Regions from separate parts of the Mycobacterium saskatchewanense genome, predicted to be linked through region 2. Evidence: predicted binding sites of a transcription regulator. Region 2 holds the regulator's gene; the other holds the start of a gene.
The links. Region 2 encodes LexA, which represses DNA repair genes until DNA is damaged. Its sites were predicted from a motif close to CGAACANNTGTTCG; they were not measured.

Region 1: G6N56_RS23185 (error-prone DNA polymerase) is a predicted target of LexA. The motif match lies at 4,578-4,591, and genes of this name have one in related genera.

The regions. Positions count from the first base shown of each region.
Region 1 covers NZ_AP022573.1:4,892,575-4,901,648, forward strand. Annotated here, with positions in the region: gene G6N56_RS23160 (SDR family oxidoreductase) at 1-83, opposite strand, end outside; gene G6N56_RS23165 (histidine phosphatase family protein) at 135-842, opposite strand; gene G6N56_RS23170 (MaoC family dehydratase) at 925-1,797, shown strand; gene otsB (trehalose-phosphatase) at 1,801-3,036, opposite strand; gene G6N56_RS23180 (wax ester/triacylglycerol synthase domain-containing protein) at 3,077-4,450, opposite strand; gene G6N56_RS23185 (error-prone DNA polymerase) at 4,606-7,899, shown strand; gene G6N56_RS23190 (nitroreductase family protein) at 8,063-8,707, shown strand; gene G6N56_RS23195 (tRNA (cytidine(34)-2'-O)-methyltransferase) at 8,719-9,074, opposite strand, start outside.
Region 2 covers NZ_AP022573.1:5,874,185-5,883,258, reverse strand. Annotated here, with positions in the region: gene sthA (Si-specific NAD(P)(+) transhydrogenase) at 1-1,004, shown strand, start outside; gene G6N56_RS27675 (trypsin-like serine peptidase) at 1,001-1,825, opposite strand; gene G6N56_RS27670 (proteasome assembly chaperone family protein) at 2,024-2,998, shown strand; gene G6N56_RS27665 (alpha/beta fold hydrolase) at 3,101-4,132, shown strand; gene G6N56_RS27660 (peroxynitrite isomerase) at 4,185-4,670, opposite strand; gene nrdR (transcriptional regulator NrdR) at 4,706-5,170, opposite strand; gene G6N56_RS27650 (LysM peptidoglycan-binding domain-containing protein) at 5,332-5,826, opposite strand; gene lexA (transcriptional repressor LexA) at 6,118-6,816, shown strand; gene G6N56_RS27640 (LGFP repeat-containing protein) at 6,847-9,054, opposite strand.

The sequences.
Region 1 (9,074 bases), 980 kb from region 2:
TCGGCGCCGGGCCGGGTGTCCAGCAGGCGGGACACGACCCGGCGCCCGATAAACCCGGTACCGCCGGTAACGATATAGCGCATCCAGCCATCGTCGCGGCTGGCGGCCGCCCGGTCAACCGTCCCCGCGGCGGGTCAGCTGTCGAAGTTGCGGATGCCGTCCCATTCGACCAGCGTCCAGCCGGTCGCCGGGTTGCCGTTGATCACCACGCGGCCGACGTTGGGCAGCGGGTGGCTGCTGGCCAGGGTGTCCCTGGCGTTTCTCGCGTTCAGCAGGGTCCAGTACTCGATGGCGAACTTGTGCGAGAACACCACCGGCTTGCTGTGGCCGCTGTTGTAGACCTTGTTGACGGCGGCGGTGAACTGTTGGTTGAACTCCTTGCCGGAGATCGACCCCGGAATGCTGTCCTGCAGGTCGCCGTTGAGCCAGTCCGCGGGCGCGAGCAGGTATGTCGACGGGGACATCGAGACCGGCTTGCCTTCGAACCAGCCGGCGTTGATCTCCTGGATGCCCTGCAGCACCTCGACCTGTTTGCCGAGTTCGGCGGCCAGCGGCGCCGCGGTCTGCTGGGTCCGCGTCATGGTGGAGGCGTAGACGGCGTCGAAATCGTGCCGGGCGTGCGCCAGCTGCTGGGCCTCGCCCTGGCCGGTGGGGCTGAGGCCCGGGCCCGGAACGGAGGTGTCGAGGGTGCCGCTGGCGTTGGCCTCCGACTCCGCATGCCGGATGAATGTCACCGTGATGCTGCGCACCTGAGGCGATCCGCCGCAGGCGCCGACGACGACCGCCGCGGCGAGCACGGCCAGTCCCTTGAATGCCTTCCCGCTCCTGCTCCCCTTGCGCATGGCGATAGCCTGCCCTGCGGAGGGCGTCGCTGGGAAGGGTTTGCGATGGTTGCGTCGGAGAAAATGCTTGGAAGGAGACCCCATGGCCATTGACCCGAGCGCCGTCGGCGCCGTCACGGAGCCGATGTTGTTCGAATGGACGGACCGGGAGACGCTGCTTTACGCGCTCGGTGTCGGCGCCGGGCTCGACGACCTGTCGTTCACCACGGAGAACAGCCACGGCATCACCCAGCAGGTGTTGCCGACGTACGCGGTGATCTGCTGCCCGGCGTTCGGGGCGGCGGGCAAGGTCGGCTCGTTCAACTGGGCCATGCTGCTGCACGGGTCGCAGGCCGTCCGGTTGCACGCGCCGCTGCCGCCGGCGGGGAAGCTGTCGGTGGTCTCCGAGGTCGCCGACATCCAGGACAAGGGGGAGGGCAAGAACGCGATCCTGATGCTGCGCGGCCGCGGCACCGACCCGGACTCCGGGGAACTCGTCGCCGAGACGCTCACCACGCTGGTGATCCGGGGCGAGGGCGGGTTCGGCGGCCAGCCGGGCCAGCGTCCGGTGGCGCCGGAGTTCCCCGACCGCGAGCCCGACGCCCGCGTCCCGCTGCCCACCCGCGAGGACCAGGCGCTGATCTACCGGCTGTCCGGTGACCGCAACCCGCTGCACAGCGACCCGTGGTTCGCCCGGGAAATGGCCGGGTTCCCCAAGCCGATCCTGCACGGCCTGTGCAGCTACGGCGTCGCGGGCCGCGCGCTGGTCGCCGAGCTCGGCCAGGGGGTGGCGGCCAACGTCACCTCGATCGCCGCGCGGTTCAGCTCGCCGGTGTTCCCCGGCGAGACGCTGACGACGCTGATCTGGCGCACCGAACCGGGCAAGGCGGTCTTCCGCACGGAGGCTTCTGCCGCCGACGGTTCCGATGCGCGCGTGGTGCTCGACGACGGGGCGGTGGAGTACGTGCAGGGCTGAGCGTCAGGCCGCGCTGAGCTGGCGCGCCAGCCGGTCGGTGAACTCGGCGGCCTGCGCCGGGTTGTCCAGCGCGAACTGCGCCGCGGTGGCCCGGTCGCCGTCGTCGGTGTGCCGCACGACAATCGGCACGCCGACGACGGGTCCCGCGCGCACCGCGTCGAACGCGTCCTCGTCGGTGATGTCGTCGCCCAGATAGATCGGCACCAGCAAGCCGGCGGTGTCCTGCGTCAGGTGGTCCATCACCCAGCGCAGCGTCTTTCCCTTGTCCCAGTCGATGTCGGGGCGCAGCTCGATGACCTCGCGGCCGGTGGTCACCCGAAGTTGGTCGCGGCGGCCGGCCGCGCGGACCGCCGCCGCCACTTCGCCGACCCGGTCGCGGGCGGCGTTGCGATAGTGCACGGCGACGCCGAAACGCTTGTGCTCCACCACGATTCCCGGGATCGAGCCAAGCCGCTCACGCAGCTCGGCGGCCGCCTGTTCCAGCACCGGGATGGCGGCCGCGGCGGCCTCGTTCTGGTGGTGCGTCCCGTCGGGCGCGGTCAGCTCGAAGCCGTGGCTGCCGGCGTACCAGATGCCCGGGAGGCCGACGCGCCTGGTCACGTCGGCGAGGTCGCGGCCGGACAGCACCGCGACCGGGCACTGCGCGGCCAGCCGCCGCAGAGCCTCGCCCGCCCCGGCGACGAGCGTCGCCGCGTCGGGATCGTTAACGATGTCGGACAGCGTGCCGTCGAAGTCGTAGAACACCGCCGGATGCCCGCCCCCCAGGCCCTCGGCATGCAACGCGTCCGGGAGCTGCGACATCCGCCGGTTCCCGGTCCGCACGGTGACTTCGTTCAGGTCGGTGACGACCTCGTCGGCGCCGGCGGCTTCCAGCGCCTTCCGGCGCCCCGGGCGGCCGACGCCGATCACCAGCGCGAACCCGCCGTCGCGCGCGGCGCCGACCCCGGACGCATCGGTCGCGGCGACGGCGCATCGGCCCGGCCGGACGTTCAGTTCGGCGGCCGCTTGCACCGGGCCGCCGGCGACCGCGGTGAACAGTTCGCCCGCCGATGCGAGGGCGGCCCGGCATTCCGGATCCGCCGAGAACACCCCGGCGCCGACCCCGGCCTGGCGCAAACGCCGGGCGAGTGCCAGCGCGGAATCGACCGCGCCGCCCCCGGGCGACACCACGGCGCCGGGGTCGAACAGCACCGCGTCATGGCGGCGCGCATCGATGGTGACCGGGCCGGATTTGCGCACGCCCCACCTTCTCACGGGGCTCGACGGTGCCGGGGTCGGGTCAGCGACGCGCCTGCCCCGACGCGGACGGATGCCCCGCCAGTCGCGCGCGCTCCCGGAGCGCGCGCCTGCGCCGGTGTTCGTCGCCGAACAGCAGCACCGAGTCCTGGCTCAGCGCGACCAGCCGCTCCATGCCCAGTTCGATCCCGGCCACCAACTGCTTGACGTCGTAGGGGGCGTCGTCATCGGCCGTGATGCCGAACACCAGCTCGTCGCCGTAACTGAGCACGGCGACGCCGGTGGTCAGCTGCGCGGCCGTCGGTGGGATGGGCAGCAGGCGCTCCATCGTCCGGCCCATCAGCCTCAGCTGCCGGCGGGGTCCCGGCGCGCTGGTTGCCAGGCTCACGATGCCGCGCTGGGGCAGGCGCGCAAGCAGCTGGAAAAGGTTGGTCCGCAACGGGTTCGGTATCAAGTTGAGCGCCGATTCCAGGATTCCGCCCGGTTCTGGCAGGCCGGTTTCGCTCGCCCGCCGCCGGCGGTGCACGCTGCGCAGCCGCTGCACCGGGTCGTCGTGCTCGACGGGTAGGTGCGACAACATCGCCGATTGCGTCGGCCCTGCCCGCAGGGGCGCCAGGGTGCGCAGCGAATCCGCGCGCGGCTGTTCGCCGCGGCCAAGCAGCGCCGCCCGGAAGCCCTCGGTGAGGGCGGCCAGCGCCACGTCGTCGGCGGTCACGCCGAACTTGCGGCAGACGGTGTCGACGTCGGCGATCGGCACCCGCACCGAGCGGTAGCGGCGCGGGGTGGCTCCGCCACGAGCCCCGGCGGCCCGGGGGCCCGGCCACATGGGCAGCGCGGCACCGGCGAGCGCGCCGGTCAGCGCGGAGGCGCGCCGCAGCGCGACGAGGGCCGGCGTCCAGCCCGGTGTCTCCCTCGTCGGGGCCGAAACCGGTTTCGGGGCAACGTCATCGAACGCTTCGCCGTCGGCGTCGTCGCACAGGCGGGCGAGCAGGTGCGCCGCGGAGTGGCCGTCGGCCAGGCAGTGGTGCACCTTCAGGACGATGGCCCACCGATTGCCGCGCAGGCCCTGAATCACCCAGCACTCCCACGGTGGCCGGCTCAGGTCCAGGGGGCGTTCGAGGGCCCGCGCCACGGCCCGGGACAGTTCGGCGTCACCGCCGGGGCGGGCGACGGCCGCGTGGTGCAGGTGGTCGGTCAGGGCGAAGTTCGGGTGGTCTACCCAGTCGAGATCCGGCGCCCGCAGCAGCTGCGCGTAGTGCGGTATCGAGGTAACCCGTTCGGCCAGAAGGCGTTTGAGTTCCTCCGGGCGGGGGATGGCGCCGTCGACGATCGCGACCGCCCCGATCGCCAGGCTCGCGCGCTGGTCGGGGTCGTGGGCCCGCAGGAACGCCGTGTCGAGGGTCCTCAGCTGTGCCATGCCCAGCCCCCCGCTGTCGCTTTTCGCACCCGTACCAGTATCTGGTAACGAGGTGCCCGGCGGTAGACCGGGCACGTTAAGAACGTGTTTGGAAGTTGACGATGCGTTTAACATATTGGGTGTGAGTCGAACATGTATTCGATACACTCGCGGGGGTGGGCTGGTTTAACGGGCCGCCGAGCTGGGCGGAAATGGAACGGGTGCTCGACGGCAAGCCGCGCCATGCCGGCGAGCCACCCGTGGTCGGGGAGGACGCCCCGCTGTCCCCCAAGCGCGCGGCGTATCAACCGCCGGCACGCGGCCGGGCGGCCCGTTCGTCCATCGTTCGTTCCGTTTCGTATGCCGAGCTGCATGCGCATTCGGCGTTCAGCTTCCTGGACGGGGCCAGCACCCCGGAGGAACTCGTCGAGGAGGCCGCCCGGCTGGACCTGCGTGCCCTCGCGCTGACCGATCACGACGGGCTGTACGGGGCGGTCCGGTTCGCGGAGGCGGCCGCCGAGCTCGAGATGCGCACCGTGTTCGGGGCCGAGCTGTCTTTGGGGCGTGGTGCCCGCACCGAGACGCCGGATCCGCCCGGTCCGCACCTGCTGGTGCTGGCCCGCGGCCCGGAGGGCTACCGGCGGCTGTCGCGGCAACTGGCCGCGGCGCACCTGGCCGGCGGCGAGAAGGGCAAGCCGCGCTACGACATCGACGCGCTGACCGAGGCCGCCGGAGGGCACTGGCACATCCTGACCGGATGCCGCAAAGGCCATGTGCGCCAAGCGCTTTGCAGCGGGGGACCAGACGCGGCGGAGCGTGCGCTGGCCGACCTGGTGGACCGGTTCGGCGCCGGGCGGGTCAGCGTCGAGTTGAGCCATCACGGTCACCCGCTCGACGACGAACGCAACGCGGCGCTGGCCGCCCTCGCACCGCGCTTCGGTGTGGGCGTGGTCGCGACCACCGGCGCGCACTTCGCCGGGCCGTCGCGCGGCCGGCTGGCCATGGCGATGGGCGCCATCCGGGCCCGGGAGTCCCTGGACTCGGCCGCCGGGTGGCTGGCCCCGCTGGGCGGCGCGCACCTGCGGTCCGGCGAGGAGATGGCCCGGCTGTTCGCGTGGTGCCCCGAGGCGGTGAGCGCCGCGGCCGAGCTCGGCGAGCGGTGCGCGTTCGGGCTGGCGCTCATCGCACCCCAGCTGCCGCCGTTCGAGGTGCCCGCCGGGCACACCGAGGACAGCTTTTTGCGGCAGCTGACGATGGCGGGGGCGCGTGCCCGCTACGGCCCCGCCGATGCCGCGCCGCGGGCCTACGCCCAGATCGAGCACGAGCTGAAAATCATTGCGCAGCTGACCTTTCCGGGATATTTCCTGGTGGTCCACGACATCGCCCGGTTCTGCCGGGAGAACAACATCCTGTGCCAGGGCAGGGGCTCGGCGGCGAATTCCGCGGTCTGCTACGCCCTGGGCGTCACCGCCGTCGACCCGGTGGCCAACGAGCTGCTGTTCGAGCGGTTCCTGTCGCCGGCCCGCGACGGGCCGCCCGACATCGACATGGACATCGAATCCGACCAGCGCGAAAAGGTCATCCAGTACGTCTACGACAAGTACGGCCGCGACTACGCCGCCCAGGTCGCCAACGTCATCACCTACCGGGGCCGGATCGCGGTGCGCGACATGGCCCGCGCCCTGGGCTTCTCGCAGGGCCAGCAGGACGCCTGGAGCAAGCAGATCAGCCACTGGAACGGCCTGGCCGACTCGCCGGACGTCGAGGGCATCCCGCCGCAGGTCGTCGATTTGGCCAACCAGATCCGGAACCTGCCGCGGCACATGGGCATTCACTCCGGCGGCATGGTGATCTGCGATCGCCCGATAGCCGACGTCTGCCCGGTGGAATGGGCGCGCATGGAGAACCGCAGCGTGTTGCAGTGGGACAAGGACGACTGCGCGGCCATCGGTTTGGTGAAGTTCGACCTGCTCGGGCTGGGCATGCTTTCGGCGCTGCATTACGCCATCGACCTGGTGGGCGAGCACAAGGGGATCGAGGTGGACCTGGCCCGGCTCGACCTGTCCGAGCCGGCGGTGTACGAGATGCTGGCCCGCGCCGATTCCGTCGGCGTGTTCCAGGTGGAGTCGCGCGCGCAGATGGCGACGTTGCCGAGGTTGAAGCCGCGAATCTTCTACGACCTCGTCGTCGAGGTCGCGCTGATCCGTCCCGGGCCCATCCAGGGCGGGTCGGTGCACCCCTACATCCGGCGGCGCAACGGCCTGGACCCGGTCGTCTACGATCACCCGTCGATGGAGCCGGCGCTGCGAAAGACGCTGGGGGTGCCGCTCTTTCAGGAGCAGCTGATGCAGCTCGCGGTCGACTGCGCCGGCTTTTCCGCCGCCGAGGCCGACCAGCTGCGGCGTGCCATGGGCTCCAAGCGTTCGACCGAACGCATGCGGCGGCTGCGCGGGCGGTTCTACGACGGTATGCGCGCGCTGCACGGCGCCCCCGACGAGGTGATCGACCGGACCTACGAAAAGCTGGAGGCCTTCGCCAACTTCGGCTTTCCGGAGAGCCACGCCTTGTCCTTCGCGTCGCTGGTGTTCTATTCGTCGTGGTTCAAGCTGCACCACCCGGCGGCGTTCTGCGCGGCGCTGCTGCGGGCGCAGCCGATGGGCTTCTATTCGCCGCAGTCGCTGGTGGCCGACGCGCGCCGGCACGGCGTGACGGTGCACGGCCCGGACGTCAACGCCAGCCTGGTGCACGCCACGCTGCAGAACGCGGGAACCGAGGTCCGCCTGGGGTTGGGCGCCGTTCGTCACATCGGCGACGACCTGGCCGAGCGGCTGGTGGACGAGCGAAAGGCCAACGGGCCGTTCGCTTCTCTGCTGGATCTGACCGCCCGGCTGCAACTGTCCGTCCCGCAGACCGAGGCGCTGGCGACGGCCGGGGCCTTCGCGTGCTTCGGCATGTCCCGGCGGGAGGGGCTGTGGGCGGCCGGCGCGGCCGCCACCCAGCGGCCGGACCGGTTGCCGGGGGTGGGCTCGTCGTCGCACATCCCGGCGCTGCCGGGGATGAGCGAGCTGGAGCTGGCCGCCGCCGACGTGTGGGCCACCGGCGTCTCCCCGGACAGCTACCCGACGCAGTTCCTGCGGGAAGACCTGGACGCGCTGGGCGTGCTACCCGCCGAGAAGCTGCTCGGTGTGCCCGACGGCGACCGCGTGCTGATCGCGGGCGCGGTGACCCACCGGCAGCGGCCCGGGACGGCCCAGGGGGTGACGTTTTTGAACCTCGAGGACGAGACCGGCATGGTCAACGTGCTCTGCACACCGGGGGTGTGGGCGCGGCACCGCAAGCTGGCGAACGCGGCACCGGCGCTGCTCGTCCGGGGCCAGCTGCAGAACGCCAGCGGCGCGGTCACCGTCGTCGCCGAGCGTCTCGGCCGCATCACCCTGGCGGTCGGATCGAAGTCGCGCGACTTCCGGTGATGCCCTTCATGCCTTCGCCGAGCGTGAAACCACGGCGAAAAATCGGCCGAATCCTCGCCGTGCCTTCACGCTCGGCGAGGGGGACGCTCGCGTCGGCGCGATGGACGACGGGCGTCCGTTCGACGCCCAAAAGGCCCTAATATCGGCCGGTAGTCTCGCCTGTATGACCCTCAACCTGTCCGTCGACGAAGTCCTGACCACCACCCGCTCGGTGCGCAAGCGCCTCGATTTCGACAGGCCGGTGGGCCGCGAGGTGTTGATGGAGTGTCTCGAACTGGCGCTGCAGGCGCCCACCGGATCCAACAGCCAGGGGTGGCAGTGGGTGTTCGTCGAGGACGCCGACAAGCGCAAGGCGCTCGGCGAGATCTATCTGGCCAACGCCCGCGCGTACCTCAGCGCGCCGTCACCCGAGTACGCCGACGGTGACACCCGCGGCGAGCGGATGGGCAAGGTGCGCGATTCCGCCACCTACCTCGCCGAGCACATGCACGAGGCGCCGGTCCTGCTGGTCCCCTGCATCCAGGGCCGTGACGACCAGTCGCCACTGGGCGGCGTGTCGTTCTGGGCGTCGTTGTTCCCGGCGGTGTGGAGCTTCTGCCTGGCGCTGCGGTCCCGCGGGCTGGGCACCTGCTGGACGACGCTGCACCTGCTCAAGGACGGTGAGCGGCAGGCCGCCGAGGTGCTCGGCATCCCGTTCGACCAGTACAGCCAGGCCGGGTTGTTCCCGATCGCCTACACCAAGGGCACCGACTTCCGCCCGGCCAAGCGCCTGCCCGCCGAGCAGGTGACGCACTGGAATGCCTGGTAAGCCCCTCGGTCTCAGGTCGCCCCGGCATACCCTTGCTGGCGCCACGCCTCGTAGACGGCGATCGCCGCGGCGTTGGACAGGTTCAGCGAGCGCCGGCCCGCCAGCATCGGGATGCGCACCTGCCCGGTGACGTGCGGATCGGCCAGCGTTTCGGCGTCCAGCCCGTCGGGCTCCGGGCCGAACATCAACACGTCCCCGGCGCGGTAGTCGACGTCGGCGAACCGGGTGGTCGCCTTCGACGTGAAGGCGAACACCCGTGCCGGCGTCAGCGTCGCCCACGCCTCGGCCAGCGACGGGTGAACGGTCACCGACGCCAGGTCGTGATAGTCCAGGCCGGCCCGCCGCAACTGGGGCTCGGACAGGTCGA
Region 2 (9,074 bases):
CCGTCAGCGGCGAGTACATCGTGATCGCCACCGGCACGCGGCCCGCGCGGCCCTCCGGGGTCGAGTTCGACGAGGAGCGCGTGCTGGACTCCGACGGCATCCTCGATCTCAAGTCGCTGCCGTCGTCGATGGTGGTGGTGGGCGCCGGGGTGATCGGGATCGAGTACGCCTCCATGTTCGCCGCGCTGGGCACCAAGGTGACCGTCGTGGAGAAGCGGAGCGACATGCTCGACTTCTGCGACCCCGAGGTCGTCGAGGCGCTCAAGTTCCACCTGCGCGACCTGGCGGTCACGTTCCGCTTCGGCGAGGAGGTGACCGCGGTCGACGTCGGCTCCGCGGGCACCGTCACCACCCTGGCCAGCGGCAAACAGATTCCCGCCGAGACGGTGATGTATTCGGCGGGGCGCCAAGGGCAAACCGACCACCTGGACCTGCACAATGCGGAGCTCGAGTGCGACAACCGGGGGCGGATCTTTGTCGACGACACGTTCCAGACGAAGGTGCCCCACATCTACGCCGTGGGTGATGTGATCGGCTTCCCCGCCCTGGCCTCGACCTCGATGGAACAGGGCCGGATCGCCGCGTACCACGCGTTCGGGGAGCCGACGGAAGGCATCACCGAGCTGCAGCCGATCGGCATCTACTCGATCCCGGAGGTGTCCTACGTCGGGGCCACCGAGGTCGAGCTGACGAAGGATGCGATCCCCTACGAGGTGGGCATCGCCCGCTACCGCGAGCTCGCCCGCGGCCAGATCGCCGGTGACTCCTACGGGATGCTCAAACTGCTGGTGTCCACGGAAGACCTGCGCCTGCTAGGGGTGCACATCTTCGGCACCAGCGCCACCGAGATGGTGCACATCGGCCAGGCCGTGATGGGCTGCGGGGGCACCGTGGAGTACCTGGTCGACGCGGTGTTCAACTACCCGACGTTCTCCGAGGCCTACAAGGTGGCCGCGCTCGACGTGATGAACAAGATCCGGGCGCTCAACCAGTTTCGCCGCTAGCAGGTATCCGGCACGTCGTTCGGCACGGTATCGCCGGGACCGCCGGCGTCGGCCCGGGCCAGCAGCTGGGCGACATGCTCGTCGAACGGCGCCGAGTAGGACACGCTCGGCGCGCAGCCGCCGCGCTCGAAACCGCCGATCAGTCCCGTGAGCGTGGTGCCGCTGACCCAGGGCGCACCGCTGGTGCCGTCCACCAGCCCCTCGCAAGCCAAGGCCGGAAACCCGCTGTCATTGATCGATGTGCTGGCCTGACACCCGATCGGCGAGCCGCCCACCCCGGCCGGGTATCCCAGCACCGTGACGCGGCTGCCGGGCGGCGGCGTGGAGCCCAGTGTCAGGGCCAGGCCGACGTGCGATTCGACCGACCCGGCGGCGTCGTTGCTCACCCGCGCGATCGCGTAGTCCGCGTGCGGATCCTTGCTGGCCGACCAGCGGGGGTCGAGGTAGACGGCGTCGGCCTTCCACACGTCGGCCGGGGCGGGCGGGGCATCACCCGCCAACCCCGGGACGAAGGTGATCTGGGAGGCGCCGGCCAGGCAGTGCGCCGCGGTGATCATTAGGTTGCCGCCCGTCGAATGCACCACCGAGCCCGTGCACACGTGCAGGGCGCCGCCGTCGATGAAGATGGCTCCGACGCGCCTGTCGGGGTCCACCGGGCCGGCGGCGGCCCTCTGCTGGGGCTGGGCCAGCCGCTGCACGGGCCCGCTGGCCCGCGGAACGGGCACGATCGGACCTGCCGCATGGTCGCCCGGCCGGACGCACGACGTCATCAGCGTCGCCAGGCCGACCACCGGGCACAGCAAGAACATCGGAGCGCGCATTTGGGTCCCATCATGCCTGACCGGCGCGCGCCGAGCGCGTCGCGCCGCGTGGTCAGGGCCGTGGATTAGGCACGAACGCCAGTGCGTTTCAACAAACGAGCGCGACTCGAAGTTCACTGTTGTTTCCTGGCGCCCGCCGATTTAGTGGACACTTGGTAGGGCACCCTGGATAGACCCCCCGAGAGGAGGCAATCCCCCATGGCCCACCATCAAGACCCGGATGACGCCTACTACCAGCCCGGGCAGCACGGCATGTACGACCTGGAGTTTCCGGCGCCCCAGCTGTCCGCCGCGGATGGCCGCGGCCCGGTGTTGGTGCACGCCTTGCAGGGCTTTTCGGATGCCGGCCACGCGATCCGGCTCGCCGCCGCGCACCTGAAGGCGGCGCTGGACGCCGAACTGGTCGCTTCCTTCGCCATCGACGAGTTGCTGGACTACCGATCGCGGCGACCGCTCATGACGTTCAAGAGCGACCACTTCACCCACTACGACGACCCCGAGTTGAGCCTCTACGCGCTGCGCGACAGTGTCGGCACCCCGTTTCTGTTGCTGGCCGGCATGGAGCCGGACCTGAAGTGGGAGCGCTTCATCACCGCCGTGCGCCTGCTCGCCGAGCGGCTCGGGGTGCGTCAGACCATCGGCCTGGGCACCGTCCCGATGGCGGTCCCGCACACCCGGCCGATCACGATGACGGCGCACTCCAACAACCCCGAGCTGATCGCCGACTTCACGCCCTGGATCTCCGAGATCCAGGTGCCCGGCAGCGCGTCCAACCTGCTCGAATTCCGGATGGCCCAGCACGGACACGAGGTCGTCGGGTTCACGGTGCACGTCCCGCACTACCTGACGCAGACCGACTACCCCGCCGCCGCCCAGGCGTTGCTCGAGCAGGTGGCGAAGACGGGATCGCTGGAGCTGCCGCTGTCGGCGCTGTCGGAAGCGGCCACGGAAATCCGTGGCCGCATCGACGAACAAGTCCAAGCGAGCGCGGAAGTCGCTCAAGTGGTGGCCGCACTCGAGCGACAGTACGATGCGTTCATCGACGCTCAGGAGAACAGGTCGTTACTAGCACGCGACGAGGATCTGCCTAGCGGCGACGAGCTTGGTGCGGAGTTCGAGCGATTCTTGGCCCAGCAGGCGGAGAAGAAACTCGACGACGAGGACCAGGCATGAGTTTTGCGCGCAGGAGTATTGCCCGATCGTTGATTGATCCGTTGCTCGATTGAATGGCCATGGCCCGGCCCGACACCCGGCCCGACTAAAAAGGTGCGCGAGATGACCGAGCGGAAGAGCAAAGCCAAGCTCCGCCCGGTGCGCGAAGTGACCGCGCCCACGCTGGAGTTCCGCACCATCCACGGCTATAAGCGGGCCTACCGGATCGCCGGCTCCGGCCCGGCGATCCTGTTGATCCACGGCATCGGGGACAACTCGACCACGTGGAATGCCGTGCAGGCCAAGCTCGCTCAGCGGTTCACCGTGATCGCCCCCGATCTGCTGGGCCACGGGCGGTCCGACAAGCCCCGCGCCGACTACTCAATCGCCGCCTACGCGAACGGGATGCGGGACCTGCTCAGCGTCCTGGACATCGAGCGCGCGACCATCATCGGCCATTCCCTCGGCGGCGGGGTCGCGATGCAGTTCGCCTACCAGTTCCCGCATCTGGTGGAGCGGCTGATCCTGGTCGGCGCCGGCGGCGTCACCAAGGACGTGAACTTCGTGCTGCGATGCGCCTCCCTGCCGATGGGCAGTGAGGCGCTCGCGCTGTTGCGACTGCCCCTGGTGCTGCCGGCGGTTCAGGTCTTCGGACGGGTGCTGGGCACCATGCTGGGCAGCTCCGGGCTGGGCCGCGACCTGCCCAACATGCTCCGGATCCTCGACGACCTGCCCGAACCGACGGCCTCGGCGGCGTTCAGCCGGACACTGCGGGCGGTGGTGGACTGGCGCGGGCAGATCGTCACCATGCTGGATCGCTGCTATCTGACCGAGGCCATCCCGGTGCAAATCGTCTGGGGCGCCAAGGACTCGGTGGTACCGGTCCGGCACGCGTGGATGGCGCACGCCGCAATGCCGGGCTCGCGCCTCGAGATCTTCGAGGATTCCGGCCATTTCCCATTCCACGACGACCCGGCCCGCTTCATCGATGTCGTGCAGCGTTTCATCGACACCACCGAACCCGCCGAATACAACCAGGGCGCCCTGCGGGAACTGCTGCGCACCGGTGGCGGCGAGAAGACCGTCACCGGCCCCGCCCCCACCCGCGTCGCCGTCCTGAACGCGATGGGGTCCGACGAGCGCAGCGCCACCTGAGCTTTTTCAGGGCGAGTCGCCGGCGAGCGCGCCGGCCACCGACGACTGGCGTTCAGTGCCCTCGGTGCAGCACCGCGGCGAGGTGGTCCTGCAGGGGTTGGCCGACGGCGGCCATCCGCACGGTGTACGACAGCTGATCGTCGTCGACGCGGAAGGAACGACTCAGCGCGGTCACCTCTTTGGCGGTCGGGGTCAGCCCGATCGAGGTGGTCGACAGCTCCATGTCGATGCGGCCGCCGGTGGCCGAATACGTGCCGACCTCGATCTCGGTGATGCCGCTCGGGTGGGCAAGGACCAATTCGATGTGGCCGGGCCGCGGCACGCGGAGGTAGCCGGTCTCGGCGTGCAGGGGTTTGCCGTCGGCCACCGCCCGGGTCTTTTGCCCGTACGCCAGAAACGGCTTGCCGACGTGGGAGAAAACGACTTCTTCGAGATAGTCGAACGGCTGGATCGTCGGGTACTTGCCGGCTCCCCGACCGGTCCAGGTGCCCAGCAGGGGCGCCAACGACGCAAGGTCCGGATGCAAGTCGATGGGCATGCGAAAAACACTAGCCGCGCCGGGGCCGGAACCGGTCAGCTCGGGGTGGTTACCTTGCGCTGCTCGCGGAGCGCCTTGATCTCGCGCTCGAAGTCTTCCGCGGACGAGAAGGAGCGATACACCGACGCGAACCGCAGGTACGCCACCTCGTCCAGATCGCGCAGCGGCCCCAGGATCGCCAGGCCGACCTCGTGGCTGGGGATCTCCGGCGACCCCGCGGCGCGCACGGTGTCCTCGACCTGCTGGGCCAGCAGGTTCAGCGCGTCGTCGTCGACCTGGCGGCCTTGGCACGCCCGACGCACACCGCTGATGACCTTCTCCCGGCTGAAGGGCTCGGTGACCCCGCTGCGCTTGACCACGGCCAGCACGGCTGTCTCGACCGTGGTGAATCGGCGCCCACACTCTGGGCACGCCCGGCGCCGCCGAATGGCTTGGCCCTCATCGGTTTCGCGCGAGTCGATCACCCGAGAGTCGGGGTGGCGGCAGAAAGGACAGTGCATCACCGCTCCTTCGCCGCGCTGTCAACCGGATATCGCAGAACCCGAGCGTACCCGCGCCCGGCCATGCACGGCCAACGCAGCCGTACGCCGGGCACGGCTGTCGCGGTCGGGATCGAGGGGCGTTGGCGCGGACCAGGTTTGGTCGCGCGGGCGCAACGCCGTCAACCGACGGGCGCGATCAGGGTCTGACCCGCGACCAGCGTCGGTGAACCGAGGTCGTTGAGTTCACGGATGCGCTGCACTACCTGACGCTCCGGCGCGTCCGGCGCCACCCGGTGAGCGAGGTCCTCGAGGGACTCCCCGCCCTCGACACGCACGACGGCGAGCCGATCCGGCACATGCGCCGCCGCGGCCGGGGAGCTGCCGTTGAGCGCCTCGCCCACGTTGGCCACCAGGCCCAGCCACAGCGTGATCAGCCCGGCCACTACAGCCAGCCCGATGGTGGTCGCCAGCGTCACGGGCCGCCTGCGGTGAGGCGCGGCCGACACCCGGACGCCGGTGCCGTAATAGCTCGGCGGCGCGACCGCCGGCCTCGCCGGGCCGGGGCGGCGGGAGCGGGCCACCCCGTCCCGGCCGTAACGTTGGCCCTGCACCGGTCCGTTGACCGGGCGCCGCATGCTGCTGGTACGCGGCGAGAGTGTGTGGGTGATGGTCATCGCAAGTCCTCCGGTCAACTATGCCTCGCTCGTGTGTTCGACACTGTATCGCTTGTGTGTTCGATAACCGAACATGTGAGCGAAGCGTGTCGGACGAGCAGAACGCTAGATCACTCCACCGACAAGTTCGTCGGTCGCTATCACTGGCATGGAGTTGAGATACCCGGTACGCCGAAGAGTTACACCATTGTGATTCGCGTGCGTGCGGGTTGTTTTCCGGGGGTTTCCGGCACGACACGCCAGTCGAACACATGTTTGATTCTTCGTCGCGCGGCGGTTACCCTCAGTGCCATGAGCGACAGCAACGACACCTCGTCGGCGGCGCGGGGCGGCCGTGCGCCGTCTCTGGATTCAACGCTGACCGAACGTCAGCGCACCATTCTCAATGTCATTCGTGCGTCGGTGACCAGCCGCGGCTACCCGCCGAGCATCCGGGAAATCGGCGATGCGGTCGGCCTCACGTCGACCTCGTCGGTGGCCCACCAACTGCGGACGCTGGAACGCAAAGGCTATTTGCGCCGCGACCCGAATCGGCCGCGGGCGGTCGACGTCCGCGGCGCCGACGACGAGGTGGCGGCGCCGGCCACCGAAGTCGCCGGTTCCGACGCGCTGCCGGAACCGACGTTCGTCCCCGTCCTCGGGCGCATCGCGGCCGGCGGCCCGATCCTCGCCGAGGAAGCCGTCGAAGACGTCTTCCCGCTCCCGCGTGAGCTGGTCGGCGAGGGCACGCTGTTCCTGCTCAAGGTGGTCGGCGACTCGATGGTGGAGGCTGCGATCTGCGACGGCGACTGGGTGGTCGTGCGGCAGCAGCATGTCGCGGACAACGGCGACATCGTCGCGGCCATGCTCGACGGCGAGGCCACCGTCAAGACGTTCAGGCGCGCCGGCGGCCAAGTGTGGCTGATGCCGCACAATCCGGCCTTTGATCCCATTCCGGGCAACGACGCCACGGTGCTCGGCAAGGTCGTGACGGTGATTCGCAAGATCTGACTGACGGTCGACTCCTCTGCGCGGCGACCGTCAGTCGGCCTTGATGAACCCGTTGGCCCGCGCGACATCCTCGTTGGCCAACCAGATCTCGGCGAGCGTGTCGTGGTAGAGCGCGCTCCCCGGGGTGTAATACAGGCCGAAGCTGGCGTTGGCCTTGATCGGATACCCGTCGGGCACCTGGTAGGGGTCGTCCAGCGGTAGGTGGATCGTCGGTCGACCGGCGGGGACCGAGTTGGCTGCCACAATCGGCCAGGCGGCCGCATCGTCGTCGGCACCGTCGACCTCGATGGCCGCGTGCCGTCCGGTGGTCGGCTCCCCGGCCGGTCCGGCGTCGACCGGGTTGACGGCGCCGGAGACCTCGGCGTCGGGTGCGGCCGCCTCCGGCGTCACGAGATCGGTGTCGGCGTGCGGACCGGCGGCGTCCGGGTTTGCCCAGTCGCCCGCCTCGTCCACGTCGGCCGCGTGATCGTCCGCCAGGGCGACCTCGGTGTATTCGGCCGGCGGATAGCCGCCCTCGTCGGTGTCTGCGTCGGCATGCTCCGCGGCCTCGTCCTCCGCATAACCCGCCTCCGGGTAGCCGGCGCCGGGGTAGGCCTGGTCCAGATCGCCGTCCGACACGATCGGGATGGAGTCGGTGTCCACGGCATCGGGGTCCTCGGCCCCGAATTCGTTCTCGAAGTGGCCATATTCCGCCGCGTCCGGCGCACCGCCCTCGACCTCGGCTGCGCCGCCGCGTCGCCAGCTGACTCGCGGCGCCGGCTCGTGAATTTCCGGTGGGTGGACGTCGCCGGGCGGGTAATGCTCACCGGAGACGTCGGCCTCCTCGTGTCCCCAGCGCGGCTCAACGGCGGAGTCGTAGCCGACGTCCGCATCGCCCCCCGGCTGGTAGGGCGCAGCGCCGTGGGCGGCCCGGCGACGGCGCCACCCGAACGCGACCAGCACCGACAACGCGATCAGCACCAGCACCGGAACCGCCGCCAGCAGCCACCACGAATGCCAGGTGAACTTCTTGGCGTGGGACGGCGGCGCGGCCGCGCCGCTCGGCTGGTTCTGCCCGGGCACCTGCAGGCCGGTCAGCAGCGGCGCCAAGTTGGCCGGATCGGTGCTGAAAGTATTCTTCGACCGGTTCCACGAAATCTTGCCGCCGGCGAACTGCTGCGAGATCACGTCGCCGTCGAGGGCCTGATCGCCGACCGGCGCGCCCAGCTTGCCGGCCGCGCCGCGCAGCTTGTCCCACGCGACCTTCATGGCCCCGCGCACGACGAACGCGCCGTGATCGGCAGTCCAGAAGATCACCGGCTTGTCGGCCGCCGAAAACGTGCAGATCCGGCTGGCCGGTCCGATGCCGCCGTCGGATTCGTTGCCCACCGGAAAACCCAGGTCGCTGCCGACCGGCCCGCCCAGCGACTCGTACTTGGTCAGGACGTTGCTCTCCACGGCGTTGGCGCCGGTGGCCGGGCTGAAGAACACCTTGCCGCCGGCAAAGTTCTGGGCGATCCCATCGCCGCCGATGGGGTACTGCCCACCTTGCTTGGCGCCCAATGGACCCGTGGTTCCGCCCGCCGCGCGCCAGGCCATGTTGATGGCCGCCGTCGGATCGATCGGGACCTGCAGGCCCTTCAGCTGGTCGCCCAGGCCCGCCGGCTCGGTCGTGAACTGCTTGGTCTGCCGATTCCAGGACACCTGCCCGCCGCTGAACTTCTGCGACGTGACCTCGCCTTGGTAGGTCTCGTCGCCGACCGGAGCGCCGAGCACCCCACCCGAGCTGCCGAGCTTGTCCCACGCGGCATTCATGGCGCCGCGCACCACGAAGGCGCCGTGCTCGGCGGTCCAGAAGATCACCGGCCTATCGCTGGCCGAAAACGTCGCGACCCGGCTGTCCGGGCCGACGAGGCCGGGCACTTCGTTGATGGTCGGGAAGCCCAGGTCGCTGCCGGCCGGACCACCCAGCGACTCGTACTTGTCGAGGATCGGCCCGAAGACGAACTTCGCGCCGGTGTCCGTGGTGTAGAACATCTTGCCGCCGTCGAAGTCCAGCGCGAACCCCTCGCCGACCGGGTAGACGTCGCCCTTGCGGGCACCGAGCGGTGAGGTGTCGCCGCCGGCCTTCTCCCAGGCGGCCATGATGGCGGCCTCGGCGTCACCGATCGGCGACGCCAGAGCCACGGGCGCCAGCAATGCGGCGGCGAGCGCCGTGGTCACCAAACCGACCAGCGCGCTTCCGACCAGCCTGCGCATGTGCCCTCTGTGCCCTTTCA